Regions from separate parts of the Frigoribacterium sp. CFBP 8751 genome, predicted to be linked through region 1. Evidence: predicted binding sites of a transcription regulator. Region 1 holds the regulator's gene; the other holds the start of a gene.
The links. Region 1 encodes HrcA, which represses chaperone genes, less so after heat shock. Its sites were predicted from a motif close to TTNGCACTCGNNNNNNNCGAGTGCNAA; they were not measured.
Positions count from the first base shown of each region.

Region 1 (15,077 bases):
CCTGGACGGCCTTGGCCATGGCCAGGTAGGTCTTGCCCGTACCGGCCGGGCCGATGCCGAACGTGATGGTGTGCTGGTCGATCGCGTCGACGTACTCTTTCTGACCCGGTGTCTTCGCCCGCACGCCCTTGCCGCGGCTGGTGACGATGGGCTGCCCGAAGACCTCGGACGGGCTGCCCTGCCCCGAGTCGAGCAGACGGGCCGACGTCGCGACCTCGGCCGGGCCGAGGTCGTGGCCGCCGCGGACCATCGAGACGAGCTCGTCGACGAGCCCCTCGGCCCGGCCGACCGCGGACGAGGGCCCCTCGAGGGTGACCTCGTTGCCGCGCACGAGCACGCGGACCTCGGGGTACTGCTTCTCGACCGCACGCAGCAGGCGGTCTTGCGGGCCCAGCAGCTGGACCATGGCGACGCCGTCGACGGTGACGTCGACACGCCGGACGTCGTCGCCCGTCGTCGGTGTCGAGGGGCCGGTGGCATTCGTGTCGCTAGTGGGCAAGGGTGCCTTCCTCCAGGGATCCGCCGAGCACATGGGCGTGCACGTGGAACACGGTCTGCCCGGCGGATGCGCCGGTGTTGAAGATCAAACGGAACTCGGACCCGTAGTGTTCCCCGAACGCCGCCGGGTCGGCCGCGAGCCGGGAGGCGGTCGCCACCAGCTCGGCGAGCAGCGCGGGGTCGCCCTCGGCGAGTTCGACGACGTCGCGGTACGCCTGGGTCTTGGGCACCACGAGCAGGTGGACGGGTGCCCGGGGCGCGATGTCGCGGAACGCGATGACCGTGTCGCTCTCGAACACGATGTCGGCGGGGATCTCGCGCGCGACGATGCGGCTGAAGACGGTGGGCTCGTCGGAGGTCTCGGACATGCTGCCCATCGTAGCGACGACCGCCGACACGACCCCCGGGGGCGTGGCGGTCACCAGCGGCCGAGACGCACGCTCAGCACGGACAGGGCGGCCGGACCGGCCGTGGAGGTACGCAGGACGGCGTCCCCGAGGCGCACGGCGCGGGCACCGGCCTCGGCTAGCTGCTGCAGCTCGGCGGGCGACACCCCGCCCTCGGGACCGACGACCACGACGACGCGGTCGGGCACCGCGCCTCCTGCGGTGAGGTCGACCGCCGTGAGCGCCTGCTCGGCCGACGGCTCGAGCACGAGGACGAGATCGCGGGAGGCGCGCTCGGCCAGCTGCCGCGTCGTCGCGAGCCCGGACACCTCGGGCGCCCACGGACGGATCGACTGCTTGGTCGCCTCGCGCACGATCGACGACCAGCGGGTGAGCCCCTTGGCGACCTTGGGACCCTCCCAACGGGAGATGCTGCGGGCCGCGGCCCACGGGACGATCTCGTCGACGCCGAGCTCGGTCGCGGCCTGTACCGCGAGCTCGTCGCGGTCGCCCTTGGCGAGGGCCTGGGCGAGGACCAGCCGCGTCGTCGGCGCCTCGTGCCGCACCACCCGCGTCGCGAGCAGCACCAGCCGCTCGGGCGCCGCCTCGCTCACCTCGCCCTGGACCACCAAGCCCCGACCGTTGCCGAGGGTGAGCGCTTCGCCCACCCGGACACGGCTGACCGTCACCGCGTGCCGCGCCTCGGAACCGGTCAGCTCGACGGTCGAACCGACCTCGGCGGCGACCAGGTCGTCGACCAGGTAGAAGTGCGCCACGATCAGAAGTTGAGGAAGCGGTCGCGCAACTTGCCGAAGAGGCCCTGCTGGAAGTGCGACAGCTCGGGAGCCGCAGAGCGCCGACCCGAGGCGAACTTCTCGATCAACTCGCGCTCTTTGTGGCTGAGCTTGGTCGGGGTGACCACCTGGACGCCGATCTTGAGGTCGCCGCGACCCGTTCCGCGCAGTCGGGTGATGCCGCGGTCCTTCACGGTGAGGATGTCGGCACTCTGGGTGCCGGGCCTGATCTCGACCTCGATCTCGCCGTCGAGCCCGGTGAGCGTCGTCGTCGTGCCGAGGATGGCGTCGGTCATCTGCACCTCGAGCGTCGCCAGCAGGTCGTCGCCGTTGCGGCTGTAGGTGTCGTGGTGCCGCACCTTGACCTCGAGGTAGAGGTCGCCGTTCGGGCCGCCGGCCTGGCCGACCTCGCCCTGACCGGGCAACTGGAGCCTGAGCCCGGTGTCGACGCCCGCGGGGATGTCGATGGGGATCGAACGCCGGGCCCGGACGCGCCCCTGGCCCTGGCACGTCGGGCAGGGGTTGGGGATGACGGTGCCGTACCCACGGCAGGTTCCGCACGGGCTCGACGTCATGACGTTGCCGAGCAGCGAGCGCACGGTGCGCTGGATCTGCCCGGAGCCACCGCAGATGTCGCAGGTCTGGGGCGAGGTGCCGGGTGCGCAGCACGAGCCGCTGCACGTGTCGCAGAGGACGGCCGTGTCGACCTCGATGTCGCGCTGCGTGCCGAAGACGATGTCCTCGAGGTCGACCTCGAGGCGCAGGAGCGCGTCCTGCCCGCGTTCGCGCCGGGACCGCGGCCCCTGACGTTGGCCCTGACCACCACCGCCGAAGAACGCGTCGAAGATGTCGCCGAAGCCGGCGGCCCCGCCACCGCCACCGCCGCTGAAGCCGGGCTGCGGACCCAGGTCGTAGCGTTCGCGTTGCTGCGGGTCGCTGAGCACGTCGTAGGCGTGCGTGACGTCCTTGAACCGTTCGGACGCGTCGGGGCTGGGATTGACGTCGGGGTGCAGCTCGCGAGCGAGCTTGCGGTACGCCTTCTTGATCTCTTCCGGGGTCGCCTGACGGTCGACTCCGAGGACGTCGTAATGATCTGCCACTGGTTCTCGTCTGCCTCTGGTGTGGTGTGGTGGTCTTCCCGGCGGGGCCGGGCCCGGCGGACCGGGACGGGATGGGGTCGTGGAACGGCCGGGGCCGTCGGCGTCGGCTACCGCTCGGCGAGCAGCGACGACAGGTAACGGGCGACGGCACGCACCGCCGCCATGTTGGTCGAGTAGTCCATGCGCATGGGCCCGAGGACGCCGAGCCTCGCGATCTCGCTGCCCTGCGTCGAGTACCCGCTGGCCAGCACCGACGCCTGCGACAACCCGAACGAGGCGTTCTCCCGTCCGATGCTCGCGGCCACGTCGACGGCGTCGAGCTGCATCTCGCCGAACAACCGCAGCAGGGCGACCTGTTCTTCGATCGCCTCGAGCACTGGGAAGAGGTCACCGCTGAAGTCGTCGCCCGTGCGCACCAGGTTCGCCGCACCGGCCATGACGAGGCGGTCCTGGCGTCCGGCGGCGATCTGCTCGGTGAGGCTCGCGACGACGACGCCGACGACCGCCGCGAGATCGGGGCGGAAGCGCGTCGGCAGGTCGGTGAGGGCCGTGGAGGCCTCACCGAGGGGCCGTCCGCCGACCGCGGCGTTGATGGCGGCCCGCAGTTCGGACAGGAAGGACTCGTCGACGGCGGTGCGGATGTCGACGGCCCGCTGCTCGACCTGGCCGCTGTCGGTGATGAGCACCGTCATGACGCGGCCGTCGCCCAGGCTGACCAGTTCGACGTGACGCACGCGGGCCCGGGAGAAGGTGGGGTACTGCACCAGCGCCACCTGGTTCGTGAGCTGCGACAGCAGACGGACCGTTCGCCCCAGCACCTCGTCGAGGTCGGTGGAGTCGCCGAGGAAGGTCTCGATGGCCTGACGCTGGGCGGCGCTGAGGGGTCTCAGGTCGGCGAGCTGGTTGACGAAGAGCCGATAGCCCTTGTCGGTCGGCACCCGACCCGACGAGGTGTGCGGGGCCGCGATGAGCTCTTCTTCTTCGAGCAGCGCCATGTCGTTGCGGATCGTCGCCGCCGAGACGCCGAACTGGTGTCGCTCGACGATGGACTTGGAGCCCACGGGCTCACGGGACGCGACGTAGTCGTGCACGATGACGCGCAGGACTTCGAGACCGCGTTCGGAGACCATGACGCACCTCTCTTCGCTCGACGCCCCGGGTCGTCCGCCCGCCGGGCGACCGGTCCTGGCACTCGACGTGCCGGACTGCCAATCGTACGACACCTCCGTCGCGAGGCCTACTCGCGCCGCGCCCGGCTGCCCTAGGGTGGCGGGGACATCCGCAGGACACTCACGAACAGGTGCAGCCATGACCGAGAACCCTCCCGCCCAGCCGAACGGCCCGCAGAACGGGCGACCCGGCCAGAACGGGCAGCCCGGCCAGCCCTACGGCCACGGCCAGCAGCCCGGTCAGGGCCAGCAGCCCGGCGCCGGCTACGGCCAGCAGCCCGGCTACCAGCCGCAGCCCGTCCAGCCGATGCGCCCCGAGGACGAGAAGCTGTGGTCGACGCTCATCCACCTCGGCGGCATCATCTTCGCGTTCGTCCCCGCTCTCGTCGGCTACCTCGTGTTGAAGGACCGTGGCCCGTTCATCCGGGAACACACCAAGACCGCGCTGAACTTCCAGATCACGATGGCCATCGTCTACGTGATCTCGGCGATCCTGTCGATCATCGTCATCGGAGGCGTGCTCGCACTCGTCGCCGGCATCCTCGTCATCATCTTCTCGATCATCGCCGCCGTCGCGGCCAACAAGGGCCAGTGGTACAAGTACCCGCTGACCATCGAGTTCATCAAGTAGGCGGTCGACCGGCCCGGACGGGCACGACGCGAGGCGCGACTCCCCCGGGAGCCGCGCCTCCTGCGTTCCGGGCCCGTGCCTCCCCTGCCCGTGCCTCCCGGGCCCGTGCCTCCGGGTCCGTCGCCTCGGGGCGCCGACCGAGAACGTGACTCGATCCGGGCACGCCGGGTCAGTCGGGCAGCAGGCGCCGCACGACGGCGTCGGCCATGAGGCGCCCCTCACGGGTGAGCACCACGCGACCCTGCAGGGCCGGGCGCCCCTCGACCCAGCCGTCGGCGATGAGGCCGGCGACCGCCTGGCGCCCGTCGTCGTCGAGCTCGGAGGTCGGCAGCCCCTCGCGGATGCGCACCCCGAGCAGGACGCGCTCGACCCGACGGGTCTGGTCGTCGAGGGTCTCGCGCCCCGCGGCCGGTGACTCGCCCGCGGCCATGCGTTGTTGGTAGGCAGCCGGATGCTTGACGTTCCACCACCGGACGCCGCCGACGTGGCTGTGCGCGCCCGGGCCGACGCCCCACCAGTCGTGGCCCTGCCAGTAGGCCAGGTTGTGGCGGGAGCGGTGCTCGACGCCACGCGACCAGTTGCTGACCTCGTACCAGTCGTACCCCGCCGCGGCGAGCCGGTCGTCCGCGACCTCGTACATGTCGGCCGCGGTGTCGTCGTCGGGCATCGGGACCTCGCCGCGCTTGATCTGGCGGGCGAGCTTCGTGCCGTCCTCGACGATCAACGAGTAGGCCGAGAGGTGGTCGGGCTGCTGCTCGAGGGCGACGTCGAGAGAACGCCTCCAGTCGTCGAGGGTCTCGCCGGGCGTGCCGTAGATGAGGTCGAGGCTGACGTCGAGCCCGGCGTCACGCGCCCAGCGCACCACGAACGGGATGCGCTCGGGATCGTGCGTACGCTCGAGGGTGGCGAGCACGCTCGGCACGGCCGACTGCATGCCGAAGCTGACGCGCGTGAACCCGGCGTCGGCGAGCTGCTGCAGGTACGCGGCGTCGACCGAGTCGGGGTTCGCCTCGGTCGTCACCTCGGCGCCGGGCTCGAGACCCCAGGTGTCGACCATCGCGTGCAGCATCGACGTCAGGTCGCCCGCGGGCAGCATCGTCGGGGTGCCCCCGCCGAAGAACACCGAGGAGGCGCGGCGCGGCGGCAGACCCGCCTCGCGCAGCACACGTCCCCCGAGCTCGATCTCCGCGACGGCCTGCCCGGCGTAGTCGTCCCGGCGTGCGCCCCGCAGTTCGTCGCCGGTGTACGTGTTGAAGTCGCAGTACCCGCAGCGCACGCGGCAGAACGGGACGTGCAGGTAGACCCCGAAGTTGCGGTCGTCCGCGCCGACCGCGACGGTCTCGGGCAGGCGTCCGTCGACGGGGGCGGGATCGCCGAGGGGAAGGGCTCCGGGCACCGTCAGGCGCCGGTTCCCGAGGCGTCGCCGCGCGGACCGGTCGGGGGCCGGTCGTCGCCGCGGGGATCGCCGACCCCGGCCTCGGTGTCCTCCACGACGACGACCTCGTCGGTCTGCTCGCCCTTCTCGTTGAGGCTCAGGGCCCGCAGGTACCGCTTCGTGTACTGCGCCTGCGTGCGTCGCAGGAAAGGTGCCACGAGGCGCCATTTCGCGCTCGACGGCTTGGAGAACGACCTGATGGAGAGCCAGACCGAACCGTCGTCGGTCTGGTCGACGATCCAGGATTCCTCGCCGCTCTCGGGGTGGCCGTCGAGGGTTCCGTACGCGAAGCCCTTGCGCTTCGGTTCGTCGATGACGTAGACGACGCGGACCGGCGCCTCGACCGTGCGCCCGTAGGCCTCGATGCTGAGCGTGGCCGTCGTGCCCGCCGTGAGGAGGGGTGTGCCGTCGGGCGAGTACCGCGACTCGTCGCGCGCGGTCGTCCACTCGGCCGCGTCGACCGGTTGCCCGTGCTCGTCGAACTGGACGGGCGTGTACTCGCTCTCGTCGGCCGGCGGCACGCTGTCGACCCGGACGCGGATGCCGCTGCGTTCCTGGATCTGCCAGGTCATCGTGGCGATCCAGGCCGCGGCGAAGCGGGCGTCGCCGTGGCCGACGCGCGCCCGGTACTCGGCCGGCTTGAATCCCTTCGGCGGGTACTGCATGAGGTCGGGGGCCTGCGTCGCCCCGACCTCGCCGTAGGTCGTGCGGGTCTCGGTGTGGGTGGCTCGACGCATGCGCCCTACTTCTTGTCTTTCTTCTCGACGTCACCGCTGAGGGCGGCGATGAAGGCCTCTTGGGGCACGTCGACCCGACCGATGGTCTTCATGCGCTTCTTGCCCTCTTTCTGCTTCTCGAGCAGCTTGCGCTTGCGCGAGATGTCACCGCCGTAGCACTTGGCCAGGACGTCCTTGCGCATGGCGCGGATGCTCTCGCGGGCGATGATCCGGGCACCGATGGCGGCCTGGATGGGCACCTCGAACTGCTGCCTCGGGATGAGCTCGCGCAACCGGCCCGTCATGAGGACCCCGTAGGCGTAGGCCTTGTCGCGGTGCACGATCGCGCTGAACGCGTCGACCTGTTCGCCCTGCAGCAGGATGTCGACCTTGACCAGGTCGGCCTCTTGGTCGCCGATGGGTTCGTAGTCGAGGCTGGCGTAGCCCGCCGTCTTCGACTTGAGGCTGTCGAAGAAGTCGAACACGATCTCGCCGAGGGGCATCGCGTAACGGATCTCGACCCTGTCCTCGCCGAGGTACTCCATGCCGAGCAGGGTGCCGCGGCGCTGCTGGCAGAGCTCCATGATGACGCCGACGTAGTCCTTGGGCGCGAGGATGCCCGCCTTGACCATGGGCTCGCTGACGCTGGTGATCTTGCCGCCCGGGAATTCGCTCGGGTTGGTGACCGTGACGGTCTGCTTGTCTTCGGTCGTGACCTCGTAGATGACGCTCGGCGCCGTCGTGATGAGGTCGAGGCCGAACTCACGCTCGAGGCGCTCGGTGACGATCTCGAGGTGCAGCAGGCCGAGGAACCCGCAGCGGAAGCCGAACCCCAGGGCCACGGAGGTCTCGGGTTCGTACACCAGCGCGGCGTCCGACAGCTTGAGCTTGTCGAGGGCCTCGCGCAGGATGGGGTAGTCGCTGCCGTCGATCGGGTAGAGCCCCGAGAAGACCATGGGCAGCGGCTCGGTGTAGCCGCTGAGGGCCTCGGTCGCGGGCTTGGCCGCCGTCGTGACGGTGTCGCCCACCTTCGAGAGGCGGACGTCCTTCACGCCGGTGATGAGATAGCCGACCTCGCCGACCGACAGCCCCTGGCTGGGGACGGGCTCGGGCGACGAGACGCCGATCTCGAGGATGTCGTGCGTCGACTTCGTCGACATCATCTGCACCTTCTCGCGCGGGTGCAGGGTGCCGTCGATCATGCGGATGTACGTGACGACGCCGCGGTAGCTGTCGTAGACCGAGTCGAAGATCATCGCGCGGGGCGGTGCGTCCTTGACGCCGACGGGCGAGGGGATGCGGTCGACCACGCGGTCGAGGAGTTCTTCGACGCCCATGCCGGTCTTGCCGCTGACGCGCAGCACGTCGGCGGGGTCGCCGCCGATCAGGCCGGCCAACTCGGCGGCGTACTTGTCGGGGTCGGCCGCCGGCAGGTCGATCTTGTTGAGCACCGGGATGATCTCGAGGTCGTTCTCGAGTGCCAGGTAGAGGTTCGCCAGGGTCTGGGCCTCGATGCCCTGGGCCGCGTCGACCAGCAGGATCGCGCCCTCGCAGGCGGCCAGCGAACGGGAGACCTCGTAGCTGAAGTCGACGTGGCCCGGGGTGTCGATCATGTTGAGCGCGAACGTCTCGCCGTCGCGCTCCCACGGCATGCGGACGGCCTGGCTCTTGATCGTGATGCCGCGCTCGCGCTCGATGTCCATGCGGTCGAGGTACTGGGCACGCATCGCGCGCGACTCGACGACGCCGGTGATGCCGAGCATGCGGTCGGCCAGGGTCGACTTGCCGTGGTCGATGTGCGCGATGATGCAGAAGTTGCGGAGGGACTCGGGCTCGGTCGACGCCGGCTCGAGTGCGCGGGTTGCTTGGGGACTCACACGATCCTCTGGGGGTGGTGGGCGGGGGTACCGCACGATTCTCCCACGCCCGGGCGACGGATCGGGCGTCGAGCCGCGCGGGGCCCGGCCGTCGGCAACTCCTGCCTGGTGCCCCGGACGACACCGCGCCTCCCCGGTCCGCCGCTCGTGCCGCGACGGGAGACAGGAGTTGCCGACGCGGGGCAGGCCCTGGAGGCGAGCGCGCGGGCACGACTGCGGTGCCGGACGGCCGGACCGCGGGACGGGCCGGGCGGGCGGGCGGGTTGGCCGGTCGGCCGGGTCGCGGGTCAGGCGGTGGTGCCGGGGAGGAGCGCGATGACGCCCGCGCCACCGACGACGGCCAGGCCGACGGCGAGGGCGATCAGCGTGCCCACGAGCATGACGGCGGACGAGATGATGCCGACGAGCGCCATGGTGCGCCCCTCGGGCTCACGGCGGCGGGACAGGATGCCGAGGACGAGACCGGCGATCGGCACGACGAAGGTGAAGCCGAAGGCGATCGAGGCGAGGCCGAGGACGAGGCTCCAGACGGCGAGGGGCGAGCGCACGCCGGTGGTGGGGGCGGAGACGGTGGTGTGTACGGGTTGGTTCGTCATGCTCCGAGCCTAGGAAGACCCTCGCGGCGACCCCAGGGGGCTGACCCCCGGATGTCAGCGGGGGTCGACCGGCGCGGGCAGTTTGCCGAGCCCGCGGGTGATCACCTCGGGCGCGGACGCGAGGCAGACGCGGATCCACCCCTCGCCGCTCCGGCCGAACGCACTGCCCGGTGCGACCGCGACGCGCTCCGACAGCAGGAACCGCTCGGCCCATCCCGCCACGTCGCCCTGCGAGGCGTGGCTCACGTCGATCCAGAGGTAGAAGGCGCCGGTGGGCTCGAGGTATCGGATGCCCCGCTCGTCGAGCAGCGTCGTGGCGAGGTCGAGGTTGCTCCGGTAGTGCTCCCGGGCATCGGCCACGGGCTGGTGATCCCCCACGACGGCCGCGAGGGCGGCGTGCTGGTCGGGCTCGGCCACACAGCTGATCGCCGCTTCCTGGACCGTGCGCATCGTCTCGGCGAGACCCTTGGGCGTCACGAGGTAGCCGACCCGCACGCCCGTCATGGCGTAGGTCTTGCTCATCGAGAAGACGCTGAACACCCGGTCGTCGGTGTCGAGCGAGGCGAGGCTGACGTGCTTCGGCCCGTAGGTGAAGTACTCGTAGACCTCGTCGCTGATCACCCAGAGGTCGTGCCGGCGGGCGAAGTCGAGCAGACGGCGCAGCGTCTCTTCTGGGTAGACGACGCCGAGCGGGTTCGACGGACTGTTGACGACGAGGGCGCGGGTGCGGTCCCCCACGAGGTTCTCGAGCTCGTCGAGGTCGGGGTGGAAGTCGAGGTCGGGTGCCAGCGTGTAGGGCACGGGCACGGCGTCGAGCATGCGGGCGTTCATCGTGAAGGTCGTGTAGCCGGGGTCCGGCACGAGCACCTCGTCACCCGCCGCCAGCAGGAGCCCCATCGTCTGGTGCAGGGCCTGCGTCCCGCCGACGGTGACCCAGACCTGCTCGAGGTCCACGTGCACGTCGTTCTCCCGGGCGAGCTTGGCCACGAGCGCCTCGCGCAGGGCCGGGATGCCCCCGTTCGGCGTGTAGTCCGTGCGGTCGTCGGCCCAGGCGCGGCGTGCGGCATCGGCGATGTGGCGGGCCACGGGCACGTCGGGCTCGCCCACCACGAGCATGTCGACGCCGTCCAGCTGGGCCGCCAGCTCGAACACCCGACGGATTCCGGACGCGGGCACGGTGGTCATGTGGGGCGCGAGCTGGGGCATGATGGCACGGTACTACGCACGACACGGCACGCCGTCGGGCCGACGCTCGTTGAGAGTCGAGCCTGCTGCTGGTAACGTTGCCTGTTGGCTTGCGCGTTACGTCTGCAGTGGCGGAACGCGATCGCAGCCGAGAGCCGCTCCGGTGGCCATCACCGGCGGCAGCACCGGGTCCACCGATTCACGTCGGTCGGACGCTCGGCTGGCGCACACCCGTCCGAGACACAGAATCCAGAAAGTAGTTCACGTGGCAAACATCAAGTCGCAGATCAAGCGCATCGGCACCAACAAGAAGGCCCAGGACCGCAACCGCGCCGTCAAGAGCGAGCTCAAGACCGCCGTCCGCGCCACCCGCGAGGCCATCGCCGCCGGCGACAAGGACAAGGCCACCTCGGCTCTGCTCCTCGCGTCGAAGAAGCTCGACAAGGCCGCCAGCAAGGGCGTCATCCACCAGAACCAGGCCGCGAACCGCAAGTCGTCCATCGCGAAGCAGGTCGGCGCCCTCTAGGCTCCCCTCCCCCGAGCCTCCGGGCTCGACGACGAAGGCCCCGTCTCGATCGAGACGGGCCCTTCGTCGCATGCCGACGCCGACTGGACAGTCGTCCGGACGGTCAGGAGGCGCTCTTCACGACAACAGGGCACCGCGCGTCGAGATCATGGTCACCATCCGCTCGAGTGCGTACACCGGATCGCGTTCGGCACCCTTGACGGCCGCGTCGGTCTCGGCGAGAAGCTCGATGCACCGGCCCAGCCCGTCCTCGGACCAGCCACGGAGGTCGCGTTGCGCCCGCTCGACCTGCCACGGGGCGAGCCCGAAGCGTGAGGCGAGTTGACCCGAGCCGCCGTAGGAACCCTGCAGCTTGGCCATCGTGCGGATCTTCATCGCGAACGCCGCCACCACGGGCACGGGATCGGCCCCGGTCGACAACGCGTGACGGAGCAACACGAGGGCCTCGCCCTGGTGACCCGCGATGGCCGCGTCGGCCACCTTGAAGGCGTTCGTCTCGACCCGGCCCGAGTAGTACTTCTCGACGGTGGCCTCGGTGATCTCGGCCGCGGCGTCGCTGATCAGCTGCTGGCAGGCGCTGGCGAGCTCGGCCAGGTCGTCGTTGAAGGCCGTGACGAGCGCCCGCAGCGCCCCCTGCGAGATGCGTCGTCGCTCGGAGGCGAACTCGGCGGCGGCGAACTCGAGCTTCTCGGTGTCTTTCTTGAGCTCGGCGCAGACGACCTCGAGACCGCCGCCCGTGCCGCCCCGGACGGCGTCCAGCAGCTTCTTGCCGCGGACCCCGCCCCCGTGGCGCAGCACCAGGGTCGTGTCGTCGGCGGGTGTGTCGAGGTAGCGCAGCGTCTCGGTGAGGAACGCGTCGGTGCACTTCTCGACGTTCGAGACGCGGATGAGGCGGGGCTCGGCGAAGAGCGACGGGCTCGCCAGGGTCACGAGTTCACCGGGTTGGTAGTGGTCGGCCTCGAGGTCGTGCACCTCGAGGCTGGGGTCTTCTGCAGCGAGCTGGTCGCGCAGCTGGCGCGAGGCCCGATCGGCGAGGAACTGCTCGGGCCCGCTCACCAGCACGACGGCCGCGGGCCGGATTCTGTCCCACCCCACCTGGTCGATCGCGACCGAGGCCTTCTTCGCCGTCTTGCCACTCGCTCGCGCTGCCATGCTGCCTCTCGGACGTCGTCCCACGGACGCGGGGCCCGCCGCGCCACCTCCGATGCTAGAGGACGCCACCGACGTGCCCGACGTGTCGTCAGGGTCCCGGGGCCCCGCGTGCTCCCGCCAGATCCGCAGGCCGACGTCGCCGCCCCCACGGTCGACGGGCGTGACCGCGGCCTGACCCGCCTCGTCGCTGCGGACCACGACTCCCCCGCCGTGCCGGACCAGGTCGAGCGCGACGTCGGTCGGGTGACCGTACGAGTTGTCGGCACCCACCCCCATCAGCCCCACCCGGGCCGACACCCGCTCGTAGAGCTCGGCGTGCTGGTCCGCCGACCCGTGGTGCGAGACCTTCACGACGTCGACCCGTCCGAGCCCCTCTTCGCCGTCGGGTGACGAGGCGAGACGGCGTTGGGCGGTCTCACCGAGATCGCCGAGGGCCAGCAGGGAGAGGCATCCGACCCGGCAGGACCCGCCCGGGTCGAGGCGCAACACGAGGCTGGCGTCGTTACCCGCCGGGGTCGAGGAGGGCGGCCAGAGGAGCCGCCACGTGAGGTCGCCGAGGCGTCCCCGGGTGCCGACCTGCGCCTCCTGGACCTCGGCACCACCGTCGCGCAGCGCCGCCACGACCTCGGCGTCGTCCGAGCGCCCCACGGGCCCGACGAGAGCCGTGCCGACCCGACCGACCACGGAGTCGATCGCCCCGACGTGGTCACGGTCGAAGTGGGTGAGCACGAGCAGGTCGACGTGGCGCACGCCGAACGTCGAGAGGCATCGGTCGAGAGCGGCCTCGTCGTCGCCGACGTCGATCAGGGCGACGGCCCGCGCGCTCCGGACGAGCACGGCATCTCCCTGTCCCACGTCGCACTGGGCGACGACCCAGTCGTCGGGCACGGAGGCGCGAGTCACCAGGGTGCGCCCGCCCACCACGCCGACGGTCGCCACCAGGACGCTCACCAACAACGTCGTCGCGACGGCTCGCGTGCGGCCCCGGGCCCGGGCGACCACGGCGACGACGACGAGGGCCGTGACGCCGACCAGGGCGGCCACGCCGGGCGCCGAGCCGTCCCACGCGAGTCGTGTGCCCGGCCAGCTCGACGCCGACCGGGCGACGGCCGCGACCCAGGACGACGGCAGCCACGAGGCCCAGGCGACGACCGTGGCCGTCACGGGGACCCAGGGCGCGAGCACGCAGACGACGAGTCCGCCCACGGTCGCCACCGGAGCCGCCGGGCCGGCGAGCACGTTCGCGACGACGCCGTGCAGGGCGATGCTCGGCTCGAGGGCGAGCAACACGGGCTGGCAGGCGAGCTGCGCGGCCGTGGGCACGGCGAGGGCCGCCGCCACGGGTTCGGGCACGAGGCGCGCCAGCAGGGCGGTCAGCGGCCCGCCGAGCACGACCAGCCCCGACGTCGCGAGGACCGACAGGACGAAGGCGAGGTCGCGGGCCAACCACGGGTCGACGAACAGCAGCCCGGCGACCGCCAGCGCGACGACGGGCACGCCGGCGATCGGTCGGGCGACGGCGAGGTGCACGAGGACGAGCACCGCCATGACGGTGGCCCGCACGATGCTCGGCTCGGGCGTGACGAGCACGACGAACGCCGAGAGCACGACGACGGCCGCCCCGAGCCGCAGCAACCGCGGGACCTTCAGCACCGACCCGACGAGCATCACGAGTGCGACGAGAACCGCGCAGTTCGAGCCCGACACGGCCGTGAGGTGGCTGAGCGACGCCTGCGTCATGTCGTCGTCGAGGTCGTCGGGCACACCCGACGTGTCGCCGATCGCGAGCCCGGGCAACAGGGCTCCGCCGTCGCCCGGCAAGTCGGCGGCCACGGCGCGGAACGCCGACCGGAGCCCGTTCGACCACGCCGACGCCCGCCCGGGCTCGGAGCGGACGGCGAGCGGCTCGACCGCCCGCCCCTCGAACGCGACCGACTCGCCGTACCTCGCCGGGGCGAGGACCAACCGGGCCGAGACCCGGGTGCCGATCTCGACCGAGCGGCGACCGTCGACTCGCGCCCCGAACACCCGCACCGGCACGCGAGCCCCGAGCGCCACGGTCCCCCCGCCGACGTCGAGCCGATCGACCGACATCGTCAGGACGTCGGCCCGTCCCTCGACCCGGTCGAGCAGGCGCCCCTCGAGGGTGACCGCGTGACCGACCGACGTCGTGAGCCCCGGCGGGTGGCGCCGATCGTCGCGCACCGCCGCCTGGCCCGTCAGCCCCGCGCACGTCCCCGCACTCAGGGCGACCACCAGCAGGACCTGCCCGGCCACGAGCACGCCCACCCGCGCGACGACCACCAGCCCGACCGCGACGACGCAGACGACGAGGGCGGCCGCGGCCACGACGGGCAAGAGCCCGGGCCGGGTCGAGCCGACCGCGAGCCCGACCCACGCCACGGCCACGGGCACCCCGAGCCGCAGGTCGAGCACGCGACCGGGCGTCACACCCGCACCCGGTCGCGCAGCTTCTCGAGCGTCTTTTGACCGATGCCCGGCACGCCGAGCAGGTCGTCGACGCTGCGGAAGCGCCCGTTCTCGTCACGCCAGGACAGGATCGCCGCCGCGGTCGCCGGGCCCACCCCGGGCAACGTCTGCAACGCCGCGTCGTCCGCGAGGTTCAGGTCGACCGCACCACCGCCGACCGCCGCCGCTCCCCCGGGCACCGGCCCGCCCGCCGCCGGCCCACCCGCCGTCGCACCACCACCGCCCGCCACCGCGTCGTCCACGGTCTCGCCCACGGCCGGCACCCGGAGCTGCTCGCCGTCGACGAGCACCCTCGCGAGGTTGACGGCCGCCTGGTCGGCCTCGGCCGTGAAGCCGCCGGCCGCGGCGACCACGTCGACCACGCGGGCGCCCTGCGGCAGTTCGTACAGGCCGGGTGCCGCCACCCGGCCGTGGACGTGCACGAAGACGACCGAGGCACCCCCGGGAGGCGCGGTGCCGGACCCTGCCCCGGCCTCGGCCCCGGTGCTCGGCTCGACGGTCACGATCTCGTCCGCCGCGCCT
Region 1 covers NZ_JACYUB010000002.1:637,378-652,454, reverse strand. Annotated here, with positions in the region: gene IFT88_RS08855 (PhoH family protein) at 1-499, opposite strand, end outside; gene IFT88_RS08850 (histidine triad nucleotide-binding protein) at 489-866, opposite strand; gene IFT88_RS08845 (16S rRNA (uracil(1498)-N(3))-methyltransferase) at 917-1,660, opposite strand; gene dnaJ (molecular chaperone DnaJ) at 1,663-2,778, opposite strand; gene hrcA (heat-inducible transcriptional repressor HrcA) at 2,886-3,908, opposite strand; gene IFT88_RS08830 (DUF4870 domain-containing protein) at 4,087-4,578, shown strand; gene hemW (radical SAM family heme chaperone HemW) at 4,748-5,974, opposite strand; gene IFT88_RS08820 (DUF1990 family protein) at 5,977-6,750, opposite strand; gene lepA (translation elongation factor 4) at 6,756-8,606, opposite strand; gene IFT88_RS08810 (DUF4190 domain-containing protein) at 8,894-9,202, opposite strand; gene IFT88_RS08805 (pyridoxal phosphate-dependent aminotransferase) at 9,257-10,408, opposite strand; gene rpsT (30S ribosomal protein S20) at 10,653-10,913, shown strand; gene holA (DNA polymerase III subunit delta) at 11,031-12,065, opposite strand; partial or broken gene IFT88_RS17390 (ComEC/Rec2 family competence protein) at 12,726-14,159, opposite strand; gene IFT88_RS08790 (ComEA family DNA-binding protein) at 14,513-15,077, opposite strand, start outside.

Region 2 (15,077 bases), on a different contig from region 1:
ACGTACTGCAAGGCCGTCGCGTAGACGGCACTCAGGCTGAACGCTCCGGGCGTCGCGACCGTACCCGTCGCCGAGCTCGTCGCGGCGGCCACGTTCTGGGCAGCCGTCGGGCCCGTGTAGCTGGCGTAGCTCGCGGCCAGGGCGGCACGCTCGGCCTCGCGCTGGGTGGCCAGTGCCGCCGCGTTGAGGTCGGCCTGCGACGTCGCCGTGTACCCGTCCCGGGTGGCGTCGGCGAGGGCGACGTCGTCGCCGACCGCGACGCTCTGCGCGTGACTGGTCGACGTGGTCGTCGACGCGGCGCCGACGCTCGGGCCGTTGGTCGCCGCCGGGTTCGACGCGAACGCCGGCAGGGCCATCGTGCCGATCAGGCCGGCGGTCAGGGTCATCACGGTCACCGAGACCACGCTGCGCTTGACCGAAGGTCGGCCCGAGCGGGTCACGGGCGCGGCGGCCTGGGCTCGACGCAACGACGAGCGGGTCGGCAGATCGGCGGGGGTGCGGGTGGCGACGGTGCGGTTCGGGCGCACGTCGGGGGTGTGGTCTGAGCCGGGGAGGGTCAAGAGGGTGGGTCTCCTGCGTCTCGACAGCTTTCGGGAAGCTGTCCCGTCCGTTCGTTCGTATCGCGACGACACACGGCAGGAGACGGGCGTGAGAGACGTCCTGCCACGGGTCCGGCGGCCGGTTCAGCAGCCTGGGGACTCAGCGACTGTAGCCCAGCGACCCCTGCGAGATCATCCTCGAGAGGGATATTTGTAACGAATCGGTAAACGACTGCGTGATCCGGCGCAGAACGCAGGAGGCGCGGCGCACGGACGCAAGAATCCCGCGTGGCTCGTCGGGCCGGTCGGAGCCGGGTGGTCGGGTCAGAGCCCGACGTAGATGTGCTGCGCGACCTCGGTCGGCAACTCGAGGCCCTCGTCGTGGCCCTCGACCTTGACGAAGACGTACGACCCCGCCGAGCGGAGGGTCGCGACGCCGCCCGGCAGCACGCCGGCGCCCTGCAACTGCTGAAGCAGCTCGGGCTCGAACTGGACGGGCTCGGCCAGGCGACGGATCGGACGGGTGACGCCCTCGGGGTGCTCGGCGAGCACGGCCACGAGGTTGACCACGCCGTCGAGGAAGCGCCCCGCGGGAGAGTCGCCGAGCTCGTCGAGCCCGGGGATGGGGTTGCCGTAGGGCGACTCGGTCGGGTGGTCGAGCATGTCGAGCAGGCGTCGTTCGACCTGCTCGCTCATGACGTGCTCCCACCGGCAGGCCTCGTCGTGGACGTACGCCCAGTCGAGGCCGATGACGTCGGCGAGCAGGCGCTCGGCGAGGCGGTGCTTGCGCATGACGTGCGTCGCCTTGGTCCGCCCGTCGTGCGTGAGCTCGAGGTGGCGGTCGCCGGAGACGACGACAAGACCGTCGCGTTCCATGCGGGCGATGGTCTGCGACACGGTCGGACCGGAGTGGCCGAGACGCTCGGAGATGCGCGCACGCAGCGGCACGATGTTCTCTTCTTCGAGGTCGAGGATCGTGCGCAGGTACATCTCTGTGGTGTCGACGAGATCGGTCAACAGGGGCCTCCCGGTGGAACACGTGGACTACCCCACAAGCCTACCGGCTGCACGCTGGGCACCGCGCCGCGTCAGTAGGATCGAGCGCATGGCGGACATCCGGATTCCCACTGACCTCTTGCCCACCGACGGCCGCTTCGGCTGCGGCCCCTCGAAGGTGCGGGCCGCCCAGCTCGAGCACCTCGTCACCGCCGGGGCGACGATCCTCGGCACCTCGCACCGCCAGGCGCCCGTGAAGGACCTGGTCGGCCGCGTCCGCGCCGAGCTGGGCGAGCTGTTCCGCCTCCCCGACGGCTACGAGATCGTGCTGGGCAACGGCGGCTCGACCGCCTTCTGGGACGCCGCGGCGTTCGGCCTCGTCGAGAAGCGTGCCGAGAACCTCTCCTTCGGCGAGTTCGGTTCAAAGTTCGCCAAGGCGAACGCGGCCCCCTGGCTCGAGGCCCCCCACGTGATCACCGCCGAGGGCGGCTCGCTGGCCGAGGTCGAGGTGCTCGAGGGCGTCGACGTCTACGCCTGGCCGCACAACGAGACCTCGACCGGCGTCATGGCGCCGGTCACCCGGGTCGCCGGCGACCCCGGCGCCCTCACCGTCGTCGACGCGACGAGCGCGGCGGGCGGCATCGACTTCGACGCCTCGCAGGCCGACGTCTACTACTTCGCCCCGCAGAAGAACTTCGCGAGCGACGGCGGCCTCTGGTTCGCGCTCTTCTCCCCCGCGGCGATCGAGCGCGTCGAGCGGATCGCCGCCGGCGGCCGGTACGTCCCCGAGTTCCTGAGCCTCAAGAACGCCGTCGACAACTCGCGGCTCGACCAGACGCTCAACACGCCCGCCCTGACGACCCTGCTGCTGCTCGAGGACCAGACCCGCTGGATGCTCGAGAACGGCGGCCTCGCCTGGGCCGACGCCCGCACGCGCGAGTCGTCGTCGGCGCTGTACGACTGGGCCACGGCATCCGAGTACGCCACCCCGTTCGTCGTCGACCCGTCGCACCGCTCGCAGGTCGTCGCGACCATCGACTTCGCCGAGTCGATCGACGCGGCCGCCATCGCCAAGGTGCTCCGCGCCAACGGCATCGTCGACACCGAGCCCTACCGCAAGCTCGGTCGCAACCAGTTGCGCGTCGCGACCTTCACGGCCATCGAGCCCGACGACGTCCGCCAGCTGATCCGGTCGATCGAGTTCGTCGTCGACGCCCTCTGACCGGTCGCCCGCACGACGAAGGCCCCGACACGATCGTGTCGGGGCCTTCGTCGTGATCCGACCCGGGCGCAGGAGGCGCGGGTCGGGTTCGAGGGACTACTTGCGTCGCCTGCTCAGCGGGTCCTCGTCCTCGCCGTCCCAGTCGTCGTCGTGCGACTCGTCGTCGAGGTCGGCCTCGGGGTGCGCGGCGGGGACGACGGGTGCGTCCACCGACGTGGCGTCACCGTCAGCGTCGGAGTCGTCGACGAGGTCGTCGATGTCGACCCCGTCCACGTCGCCGCCGTGCACGATCGACCCGTGCTCGTCGTCGGACTCGTCCTCGTCCTCGTCGTCCGAATCGTCGTCCGAGTCCTCGTCGTCGTCTTCGGACTCGTCGTCGTCCTCGTCGCCGTCGTGCGCCTCCTGGGCCTTCATCTCGGCGAGACGGTCGGCCCACGGCACCCAGTCCGGGGCGAGCAGGGCACCGTCGCCGGGCATCAGCTCGGCCTCGAGCACCGAAGGCTCCTCACCGTCGAGGTGGGCGACGCTGACCGTCCAGTGCCAGCCCGGGTACCCGGGAAGGAGGGTGGCGAAGCGCACCGAGGTGACGCCGGGCTCGTCGTCGACCGGGTCGGCCTCGGCGCCGATGGTCTCGTCGGGCGTGATCTCGGTCAGGGCCCGGCGGGCGAGCTCGGACCAGGGCGTGCGCGGGGCGGCCTCAGGCATCGAACGAGTCCGCGACGGTGCGCAGCAGCACGGCGATGCGGGCGCCGTTCTGCGGGTAGCGGCCGTGGCGCAGGTCGCCGCCGGCCTTGTCGAGCACCTTGACCAGGTCCTCGACGATGACGGCCATGTCGTCGGCGGAGCGTCGGTTCATCTTGGCGAGGCTCGGGGCGGCTTCGAGCACGCGGACCGACAGGGCCTGCGCGCCGCGCTTGCCGTCGGCGATGCCGTACTCGAGGCGGGTTCCCGCCTTGACACCCACGGTGCCGGCGGGCAGGGCCGACGCGTGGAGGAAGACCTCTTGGCCGTCATCGCTGCTGATGAAGCCGAAGCCCTTCTCGTCGTCGTAGAACTTGACCTTGCCGGTGGGCATGACTGGACCTCTCGTGAAGACGGGTGACCCTGGGGGTGGGTCGCCCCAGCTTAGATCGCCGGGTAGGGCCGCACCGCACTATCGTTGACCCGTGGCCAAGAAGATCGAGACGAGTGCGCCCTCTGCCGTCAATCGTACAGAGCGCGTCCTCCTCTTCATGATCCTCGCCGTCGTCGTCGTCTCGGTCCTCGCGTTCTTCACGAGGTTCGTCGGCGCGGCGACGGGTGTCACCGACTTCACCGCGGGCGTCTGGCCCGCTCTCACGATCCTGCCCCTCATCGGGCTCCCGATCGCCTTCGCGATGCTCCTCGCATTCGTGGTGGCGAGCGCCGTGCGTCGCAGCCGCGACTCACGGGGCACCAGACGGTAACCGCAGACCCGGGCTGCACGACGGCTGGAGGCCTCGACCATGGCTAGTGCACTCGACCTCGCGGGCGTCCTGCGCGCCATCGGCGACGACGACCTGCTGCGCCGACTCGCGCGGCGGCAGGTCCGGGCGTCGAGCGTCCACGACGCCTTCGACCTGGCCGACGTCCTGCTCGAGCCGGCCAGCGTGCGGGACGCACTGGCCCACCTCGACCGCGTCTCACTGATCGTGCTGCAGGTCCTCCGCGTGCCGGGCGACGTGGACGCGGTCCACGACCGCATCGACGCCGCCTTCGAGGTCGACCGCGAGACGGTGTCCGCCGCGCTCGACCGCGTCGACGAGGCGTTCCTCGTCGTCCGCCGCGGCGACTCCGTCGCGACCCTCGACGCCGTGGCCGAGCGCCTCGACGACGACCCCGCCCTGGCCCTCGACGTCCTGACCTCCGCGCGACCCCCGGTGGTGCTCGAGACCGTCCTCGACCAGGCTCGCGACGACGCCGACGCGCGCTCGGCCGAGCGGCTGTACGCCGTGGTCATCGAGGTGGCCGAGATCCTCCGAGCCCTCGAGCAGTCGCCGGCCCGAGAGCTCGCGAAGGGCGGCCTGGCGCTGCCCGAGACGAGGCGGCTCGCCGAGGCCGCCCGCATCGACGTCGACGACGTGGCGACCGTGCTCGCCATCGCCGTGCGGGCCGGCTTGGCCGCACCGAGCCCGGACGGCTGGGTCGTGGCCGCCGACGCGACCGACTGGCTCCGCGCCTCCTGGCCCGACCGGTGGCAGACGCTGACGCGGGCCTGGCTGGGCTCGCTGCCGGCCGAGATCCTCACGGTGCTCGAGCAACGCGTCGACACCTCGTGGGGGCTGCCGCTGCGCGAGTTCTCCGACTGGTCCTACCCGGCCGGGGGCAGCTGGATCACCGATCGCATCGCCGCCTTCTCGCGCAGCGCCGAGGTGCTGGGCCTGACCTCGGACGACACGCCCACCTCGGCGGCCGTCGCCCTGTTCCGCGAGGGTCCCGCCGCGGCCCGCGCCCGGGTGGCCGCCCTGCTGCCGGACGCGGTCGAGCAGGTCTACCTGCAGCACGACCTCAGCGTCGTGTCGCCCGGGCCCCTGTCGCCGGCCATCGACTCCCGGCTCCGCGTCATCGCGGCCGTCGAGAGCGCGGGCCTGGCGGCCACTTACCGCATCACCGAGGGCGGACTGCAACGTGCCCTGAGCGAGGGCGAGACGGCCGAGACCCTGCGCGAGTTCCTCGGCGGCATCTCGTCGACGGGCATCCCCCAGCCGCTCGACTACCTGATCCAGCAGAGCGCCGAACGGCACGGGCGTTACCGCGTGCGGGCGATCGCGCCGGGCAGCGCACCCGAGGGCGTGCCGGGCGACGCGCTGTCGCTCGTGGTCGCCGACGACCGTGCGAGCCTCGACACGCTCGAGGTCGACCAGTCGCTCTCCCCCCTCGCCCTCACGCGCGTCGACGCGACGACCGTCGCGAGCCGGTTCGAGCGCGACACCGTCTTCTGGTCGTTGAGCGACGAGCGCTACCCCGTCGTCGTCGTCGACGAGGGCGGCGCCGAGGTCGCTCCGCCGTCCCGCCGTCGACCCCGGCGGCCGACCCCGGTCGAGACGCGCGACCCGCTGCGTGAACTCGTCCAGCGCCTGCACACCGACCCCGGCTCCGGTGACGAGTCGACCGACCGTGCCTGGATCGCCCGCCAGCTCGACGCTGCCGTGAAGGGCCGACTGACGGTCACCGTGACCGTCGCGATGCCCGACGGCAGCACGACCACGCTCGACATGGAACCCACCGGCATCGGCGGCGGACGCGTCCGCGGGCGCGACAAGAAGTCGGACGTCGAGCGCACGCTGCCGCTCAAGAACGTGGTGGCGGTCGCGAGTCGCGACTGAGGCGGGTGGCCCTCGCCGGCCGCCCCGCGCCTCCTCGTCCGTCGGCGGCCCCGCCCCGGCTGTGAGAGGCGGCAGGAGGCGCGCCTAGACTCGTCCCTCATGACCGGACCCCTGATCGTGCAGAGCGATCGCACCGTCCTGCTCGAGGTCGCGCACGAGCAGGCGGAGGACGCGCGGCACGACCTCAGCGTCTTCGCCGAGCTCGAGCGCGCCCCCGAGCACGTGCACACCTACCGCATCACCCGACTCGGGTTGTGGAACGCACGGGCGGCCGGGCACAGCGCCGACGACATGCTCGGCACGCTCGAGAAGTACAGCAAGTTCCCCGTGCCGCAGAGCGTCAGCGTCGACATCGCCGAGACCGTCGCGCGCTACGGCCGCATCGTCATCGAGCGCGACGGCGACCAGTTGCTGCTGCGCGGCACCGACAGCTCGGTGCTGAGCGAGGTGACCCGGGCCAAGAAGATCGGCGAGCTGCTCGGCGTCAAGCGGGCGGACGACCTGTGGGAGCTCCTGCCCTGGGCCCGTGGCGAGGTGAAGCAGCAGCTCGTCAAACTCGGCTGGCCCGCCGAGGACCACGCCGGCTACACGCCCGGCACCCCGCACGCCATCGACCTCGACGAGAGCGACTGGCACCTGCGCGGCTACCAGCAGAAGGCGATCGACAACTTCTTCGAGGGCGGCTCGGGCGTCGTCGTGCTCCCCTGCGGCGCCGGCAAGACCCTCGTGGGCGCCGGGGCCATGGCGGCCGCCGGCACCACCACGCTGATCCTCGTGACGAACACCGTCTCGGCACGGCAGTGGCGAGACGAACTGCTCAAGCGCACGTCGCTGACCGAGGACGAGATCGGCGAGTACTCCGGCTCGGTGAAAGAGGTCAAGCCGGTCACCATCGCCACCTACCAGATCCTCACGGCCCGCCGCGGGGGCAAGTACACGCACCTCTCGCTGCTGGACGCTCTCGACTGGGGCCTCGTGGTCTACGACGAGGTGCACCTGCTGCCCGCGCCGGTCTTCAAGCTGACCGCCGAGCTGCAGGCCCGCAGGCGCCTCGGCCTCACCGCGACGCTCGTGCGCGAGGACGGTCGCGAGAGCGACGTCTTCAGCCTGATCGGCCCCAAGCGCTTCGACGCCCCATGGAAAGAGATCGAGGCCCAGGGCTTCATCTCGCCGGCCTCGTGCTACGAGGTGCGGGTGGACCTCCCCCAGGAGGCGCGGCTCGAGTACGCGGCGTCCCCCGACGACGAGCGCTACCGGCTGGCCGCGACGGCCCCGGCCAAGCTCGACGTGGTCAAGCACCTCGTGGCCCGTCACGACGGCGAGCAGATCCTCGTCATCGGCCAGTACCTCGACCAGCTCGACGAGCTCGCCGCGGTGCTCGACGCCCCCACGCTGACCGGCAGCACGCCCGTCGACGAACGCGAGCGCCTCTACCAGCGCTTCCGCGACGGCGACCTCAAGGTGCTCGTCGTCTCGAAGGTGGCCAACTTCTCGGTCGACCTGCCCGAGGCGACCGTGGCGATCCAGGTCAGCGGCTCGTACGGGTCCCGGCAAGAAGAGGCGCAGCGACTCGGCCGCCTGCTGCGGCCGAAGAAGTCGGGCCTGCCGGCCTCGTTCTACACGCTCGTCAGCCGCGACACGGTCGACCAGGACTTCGCACAGAACCGCCAGCGCTTCCTGGCCGAGCAGGGCTACAGCTACACGATCCTCGACTCGCCGGTGGTCGCCGCGTGACCGACGAGCAGGGCGCCGACCTGCCCCTGGGCGACGACGATCTCTGGCGCGACAGCCTCCGCCGGGTGTTCGCCGCCGACCAGGCCCCGTTCGCGACCTTCGGACCCCTGGTCGCCTCCCTCGACCACGACGCCATGGAGTTCCGCGGCCAGGTCGCCCGGTTCGCCGAGTGGGACCCGTCGGTCGTCGTGTCGGTCGCCCGCACCTACGAGGTGCAGGGCGGACTCCACGCGGGGGCGACCCTCAGCATCGTGACCTGGAGCCCCGACCCCGAGGTGATCGAACGCAGCGACCTGCTCGCCGGCTCGCCCGTCAAGGACCACCTGTTCGCCGGGCTCACCGCGATCGGCGCGACCGACGACGCCTCCGAGGCCCAGGTCGTCGCCGCCTCCGTCGAGGAGTTCCCGGGGTGGCAGATCACGCGGGCCTCGGGCTACACGGCGGTGCTCGAGCGGCGTGAGGGCGTGGACTTCACCCTGGCCGTGCCCGACGAGCTGCTCGAGCTCACCACGCGCGTCGCCCTGGTACCCAACGTCGAGTGGTCCGGCCCGGACGACTGAGCGACCTGCCGTCTCGGCCGCCTGAGGGCTGCCGCTCCGCCCACGTGCGGGTGACGCTCCTCCGGCTCACAGGAAACACCGAGGAGGCGCGCAGATACTTGGGCGCATGAGTGACGGCCCCAAGATCCTGATCGTCGACGACGAACCGAACATCCGCGACCTGTTGACCACCAGCCTGCGGTTCGCGGGCTTCGCCGTCCGTGCGGTCGGCAACGGTGCGCAGGCGATCTCGGCGGTCCTCGAAGAAGAACCCGACCTGATCATCCTCGACGTGATGCTGCCCGACATGAACGGGTTCGGCGTCACCAAGCGCCTCCGCTCGTCGGGTTACACCTCGCCGATCCTCTTCCTCACGGCGAAGGACGACACCGAGGACAAGATCACGGGCCTCACGGTCGGCGGCGACGACTACGTCACCAAGCCGTTCAGCCTCGACGAGATCGTCGCGCGCATCAAGGCGATCCTGCGTCGCACGATGAACGAGGACGAGGACGCCATCATCCGCGCCGGCGAGCTGACGATGGACCAGGACACCCACGAGGTCACCATCGGTGAGACGGCCATCGAGCTCAGCCCCACCGAGTTCAAGCTGCTCCGTTACCTCATGCTCAACCCGAACCGCGTGCTGTCCAAGGCCCAGATCCTCGACCACGTGTGGGAGTACGACTTCAACGGCGACGCCGGCATCGTCGAGAGCTACATCTCGTACCTGCGTCGCAAGCTCGACCAGTTCTCGACGGAGCCCATCATCCAGACCAAGCGGGGCTTCGGCTACATGCTCAAGGCCACGAAGGCCTGATCACCAGCCCTGGTGCGTGAACACGACGACGCCCGACCGCCCCGAGCGGTCGGGCGTCGTCGTCCGTGCTCCGACGGGCGGGGTGTGCCCAGCCGGTTCCGCTAGCGTCTGTCCTCATGCACGCTCGCCTCTCGCAGTGGTGGAACGAGATCTCCATCCGCACCAAGATCACCGGCATCACGGTGACCCTGGTCACCCTCGGCCTCGTCGTGGCCGGCCTCGGCACGATGACCGTCCTGAGCACCTATCTGATGGGACAGGTCGACACGTCCCTGCGCAACTCGGCGACCAACTTCACCAGCGCCTCGTTCGACCAGGCGGACTCCCGCTCGTGCACCGTGAACTTCGCGGGCCTGACCAGCAGCTACGTCGCGATCCTCGACGACGAGGGCGACCTGATCTGCGACACCCGTTCGCAGCTGTCGAGTGCCACCGACGCCCCCGACCTCACGGGCGTCGGCGTCGCCGGCGCTCCCCTCGACGAGGCCTTCAACCGGTACAACTCGAGCCGCGACAACGAGTGGCGCCTCTTCGCCCACGCGGCCGCCCTGCGCTCGACCGACGCCCAGGGCAGCGTGACGACCGTGCCCGCCGTCATCGTGGCCGGAACCAACCTGGCGGGCACCAATGCGACGATCGGGCGCTTCGGCGGCATCTTCCTGGGGTTCGGCCTCTCGGTCGTCGTTCTCGGTGCCGCCCTCACCCGCCTGCTCGTCACGTCGACCTTCGCGCCGCTGCGCGACGTCGAGGCGACCGCGGCCCGCTTCGCCGACGGCGACTTCACCCAGCGACTCGACTCGACGACGCCGAACACCGAGGTCGGACGACTGAACCGGTCCCTCAACACGATGCTCAACCGGATCGACAGCGCCTTCGACGACCGCGCCAGGACGATCGACCAGATGCGCCGCTTCGTCGGCGACGCGAGCCACGAACTCCGGACGCCGCTCGTCTCCCTCCGCGGCTACGCCGAGCTGTACCGCATGGGTGCGCTGACCAAGCCCGAGGACGTCGCCCAGGCCATGGACCGCATCGAGAAGGAGGCCATCCGCATGGGCGTGCTGGTGCAGGACCTCCTCGCCCTCGCCCGTCTCGACGAGTCCAAACCGCTCGAGCTCGGTCCCGTCGACCTCGTGCAGCTGGCCCGCGATTCGGCCCTCGACACCATGGCGTCGAACCCGGATCGAGACATCGACGTGATCGTGCTCGAGCCCGTCCTCGCCGCGGTGCCGGCCCTGACCGACGGCGACGAGACACCGGCCGACGGACGCTCCCCCGAGGCCGCACCACCGGCCGCGAGCACCCCGACCGCAGGCACTTCACCCACGGATGCCTCACCCGGCGCGACGGGTGCGATCTCGTTCGCGGGCGCGACCCTCGCCCGCCTCCGCAGCCTGAGGGCTCGCGCCGTCCGCAACGGCGACACGGCCACCGCCGCCCAGCTCCAGGGCGAAGTGCAGAGGTTCGAGGCCCCGGCCATCGTGCACGGCGAAGAGAACAAGATCCGCCAGGTGATCACCAACCTGATGGGCAACGCCATGCGGTTCACCGAGGCGGACAGCCCGATCGAGCTCGTGGTGCAGTCCGACCCCGGGCGTGGTGTGGCCACCGTCGCCATCGTCGACCACGGCGAGGGCATCCCGCCGCAGATCCGCGAGAAGATCTTCCAGCGGTTCTGGCGGGCCGACTCGTCGCGTACCCGAGACACGGGCGGCAGCGGTCTCGGCCTGGCCATCGTGTCCGGCATCGTCGCGGCCCACGGCGGCTCGGTGGACGTCGACGACACCCCCGGGGGTGGAGCCACGTTCCGGGTCGCCCTCCCGCTGATGCCCGCCGACGCTCTCACCCCGGCCGAGCCCTCCGTCGCGACCGCGTAGCCCGACCGACCCCGGCCCGCACCGGACGCCGGACGCCCCGCGACCCGTGCAACCGGCCCACGACGCCAGGAAGTGGACACCGCACCACGTCTTCTCGTGGCGCCGTGTCCACAACGTGGTGTCGTGTCCACACCGTGGTGTCGTGTGCACTTCTGGCGCCGTCCGGAGCCGGTGCCGAAGCCCGGCCGAACCGCGCCTCACGTCCCTCCCCCCGGCAACGCCGAAGGGCGGCTCCCCCGGAGGGGAACCGCCCTTGAGCGTGTGCGCGGTGTGAGCCGCGCGGCTGCGGACTAGAAGTCCATGCCACCCGAGGGGTCGCCGGCCGGGGCCGGGTTCTTCTCGGGCTTGTCGGCGACGACGGCCTCGGTCGTGAGGAACAGACCGGCGATCGACGCGGCGTTCTGCAGAGCCGAACGCGTGACCTTGGCGGGGTCGATGATGCCGGCGGCCAGCATGTCGACGTACTCGCCGGTCGCGGCGTTGAGGCCCCAACCGATGTCGAGCCCGCGGACCTTGTCGGCCACGACGCCGGGCTCCATGCCGGCGTTGAAGGCGATCTGCTTCAGGGGAGCGTCGATCGCGACACGGACGATGTTCGCACCCGTCGCCTCGTCGCCCTCGAGCTGCAGGTTCGCCAGCGCGGTCTTGCCGGCCTGGATGAGGGCGACGCCACCACCGGCGACGATGCCCTCTTCGACGGCGGCCTTCGCGTTGCGCACGGCGTCCTCGATGCGGTGCTTGCGCTCTTTCAGCTCGACCTCGGTCGCGGCACCCGCCTTGATGACGGCGACGCCACCGGCGAGCTTCGCGAGGCGCTCCTGGAGCTTCTCGCGGTCGTAGTCGCTGTCGGTCGCCTCGATCTCGCTGCGGATCTGACGGACGCGGCCGGCGATCTGCTCGTCGTCACCAGCACCCTCGACGATGGTCGTCTCGTCCTTGGTGATGATGACCTTGCGGGCACGACCGAGCAGGTCGAGCGTGGCGTTCTCGAGCTTGAGACCGACCTCTTCGGCGATGACCTGACCACCGGTGAGGATCGCGATGTCCTGCAGCTGCGCCTTGCGACGGTCGCCGAAGCCGGGGGCCTTGACGGCGACCGACTTGAAGATGCCACGGATCTTGTTCACGACGAGCGTGGCCAGGGCCTCGCCGTCGACGTCTTCCGCGATGATGAGCAGCTGCTTGCCCGACTGGATGACCTTGTCGACGATCGGCAGCAGGTCTTTGATGTTCGAGATCTTCGAGTTGACGATGAGCACGTAGGCGTCTTCGAAGACGGCTTCCTGGCGCTCGGGGTCGGTGACGAAGTACTGCGACAGGTAGCCCTTGTCGAAGCGCATGCCCTCGGTGAGCTCGAGCTCGGTGCCGAAGGTGTTGCTCTCCTCGACGGTGACGACGCCCTCTTTGCCGACCTTGTCGATCGCTTCGGCGATGAGCGCACCGATGGTGGGGTCGGCGGCCGAGATCGAGGCCGTGGCAGCGATCTGCTCTTTGGTCTCGATGTCCTTCGCGTCGGCCAGCAGCTGGTCGGAGACGGCCTGGGCGGCCTTCTCGATGCCGCGCTTCAGCGAGATGGGGTCGGCACCGGCCGCGACGTTGCGCAGACCTTCGCGGACGAGGGCCTGGGCCAGCACCGTCGCGGTGGTCGTGCCGTCGCCGGCGACGTCGTCGGTCTTCTTCGCGACCTCTTTGACGAGCTCGGCACCGATCTTCTCGAAGGGGTCGTCGAGCTCGATCTCTTTGGCGATGGAGACGCCGTCGTTCGTGATGGTGGGGGCGCCCCACTTCTTCTCGAGCACGACGTTGCGACCACGCGGGCCGAGCGTGACCTTCACCGCGTCGGCCAGGATGTTCAGGCCACGCTCGAGGCCACGACGGGCCTCTTCGTCAAAAGCAATGATCTTAGCCATGTGTGTTTTTCGTCCCTCCCGGACGTCATGAAGCAGAAGCATTGGCACTCACGTGTCGCGAGTGCCAGCAACGATTCTGGCACTCGCCCGATGAGAGTGCAAGTGACGTGGCGGGGCCCGGACGCACGAGCACGCCGCCACGGCGGACCGTGACGGCGTGCGGCGAGGCGTCGGTGCGTCGAGGCGCACCGGTGGGCGTCAGGCGAGCCGGACGGACTCCGCCTGCGGCCCCTTGTCGCCCGTGCCGACCTCGAACACGACGGCCTGGCCCTCTTCGAGGACCTTGTACCCGCTCATGTCGATGGCCGAGTAGTGCACGAAGACGTCCTGGCCGTCTCCCTCGACGGTGATGAAGCCGAAGCCCTTCTCCGCGTTGAACCATTTCACGGTCCCGTTTGCCATGGTGTCGCTCCCCTTGCTGTGGTGGTACGGCGCGTGCGGTGCTGCAGAGCCGGGTCGTCGACGCAGTCATCTGCGAGCCCGGACGGGACAGCGTCACTCGTGCAGAACACCAGGTCGGCGAGCCGTGGGAGGCGACCAATTCCAGATGCTAGCCACGGGAAAAGCGGAAGAACACACCTCGAACGAGAAACACCCGCAGAAAACGAGGATTTCACCGGTAATTAAACGCGGGCGTAACACGGGAGGCGCGGTGAGGGCCCGACGGGACCCGCGCCTCCTCGGTCCGGGCCGTCGGTGAGGGCCCGGTCAGGAGCTGTAGTCGGCCCCGAGGACGATCGTGACGGCGGCCCCCGGGAAGGCCGCGCTCGCCTCGACGTCGGTGATGCCGAGCTGCTGGGCGAGCCCGAGCGCCGCGGCCTCGTCGTCGGCCGCCGAGTAGTAGACGGTGGAGGTCGCGACGCGCTCGCTGGCGTTGCCCTGCGTGCCGACGACCCAGCCGGCGGTCTCGAGCCGCTCGGAGGCCGAACCGGCGAGCCCGGCGGTGGCCGTGCCGTTCAGCACGGTGATCGTGGTGACCGCGGGGTCGACCTGCGAGGGGTCCGTCAGCGGGGCCACCGTCGGCGTGGCCGAAGGGGTCGCCGTCTCGGTGTCGGGCGCCTGGGCCTCGGCGGTGCCGGACGCCGACGGGTTGACGAACTGGAAGCTGTTGTTCGCGACCCCGAGGTACACGACGCCGGCACCGACCAGCACGCCGACGGCGAGGGCCGCCCAGGCGAAGCCGATCCAGCCGCTGCCGGGGCGCTTCTCGGCCCGGTGGGCCCCGACGCGGTCGAGGTCGGCGGGGACGTCGTCGAACCGGTCTCGGTCGAATTTCGGCATGCGTGGTCTCTCGTGGATCAGCGGGTCGGACCGAACGAACGGGTCGATCGGGCGTCGTGGCGGGCGACTCGCAGGCGCTGCAGGCGGCCGACGAGCATGGGTGCGTAGGCCAGTGCAGCGGGTCGGTCTATGAGCGAGTTGAGCAACTGCTGGTAACGGACGACCCCGAGGCCGAACTCCCGACGGATCGCGGCCTCCCGGGCACCGGCCGAGGCGGGGGCACGCTGTTCGAAGTCCAGGACGGCGCGGTCACGTTCGGACAGCACGCTCGAGCGCACGTCGTCACCTGTCGCGTTCTCGTCCATCGTGGCGGCCCTCCCCTGGGTTCCGGGTCATCCTATGGGCGGCGCCCCGACCGATCGCGGAGGCCGGGGGCGTGGTCCGACAACGCGTCCAGCCGCCCGAGGCGCCGCCGGTCGCCTCGTGCCGTGACCCGTCGACCCGCGGTCAGGCCGTGAGGTGCAGCCGCGTGCCGTGGGCGTCCCCCACGCCCAGCACCCGGCCGTCGAGGGCGAGGGCCGCGAACGCGTCGTCGGCGGACACCCCCGGCGGCACCTCGGCGACCACGTCCGTCAGCAGGTCGCGGCGCTCGTACGAGATCCACCGTGCACCCAGCCGGCCGACCTCGTCGACGAAGGCCTGGCGCCGCCGCCCCGGCAGGTAGACGAGCGTGCCCGTCGAGACCACGACCGGCGTGGCGTCCGTCGGGGCCTCGTCCACGAGGGCGGCGAGACCGTCGACGGCGTCCGCCGCGACGAGCCGAGGAGGCGCGGTGCGGGCGAGCGCGACGGCCCGCCGCAGCAGGTCCCGTCGAT
Region 2 covers NZ_JACYUB010000001.1:790,343-805,419, reverse strand. Annotated here, with positions in the region: gene IFT88_RS17345 (NlpC/P60 family protein) at 1-527, opposite strand, end outside; gene IFT88_RS03910 (metal-dependent transcriptional regulator) at 864-1,556, opposite strand; gene serC (phosphoserine transaminase) at 1,645-2,757, shown strand; gene IFT88_RS03900 (DUF3027 domain-containing protein) at 2,854-3,462, opposite strand; gene IFT88_RS03895 (cold-shock protein) at 3,455-3,832, opposite strand; gene IFT88_RS03890 (multidrug ABC transporter ATPase) at 3,924-4,202, shown strand; gene IFT88_RS03885 (helicase-associated domain-containing protein) at 4,242-6,101, shown strand; gene IFT88_RS03880 (DNA repair helicase XPB) at 6,201-7,835, shown strand; gene IFT88_RS03875 (hypothetical protein) at 7,832-8,395, shown strand; gene IFT88_RS03870 (response regulator transcription factor) at 8,502-9,194, shown strand; gene IFT88_RS03865 (sensor histidine kinase) at 9,311-11,071, shown strand; gene groL (chaperonin GroEL) at 11,362-12,981, opposite strand; gene IFT88_RS03855 (cold-shock protein) at 13,180-13,383, opposite strand; gene IFT88_RS03850 (LytR C-terminal domain-containing protein) at 13,690-14,262, opposite strand; gene IFT88_RS03845 (DUF3263 domain-containing protein) at 14,280-14,567, opposite strand; gene IFT88_RS03840 (DUF2332 family protein) at 14,710-15,077, opposite strand, start outside.
Region 2: groL (chaperonin GroEL) is a predicted target of HrcA. The motif match lies at 13,023-13,049, and genes of this name have one in related genera.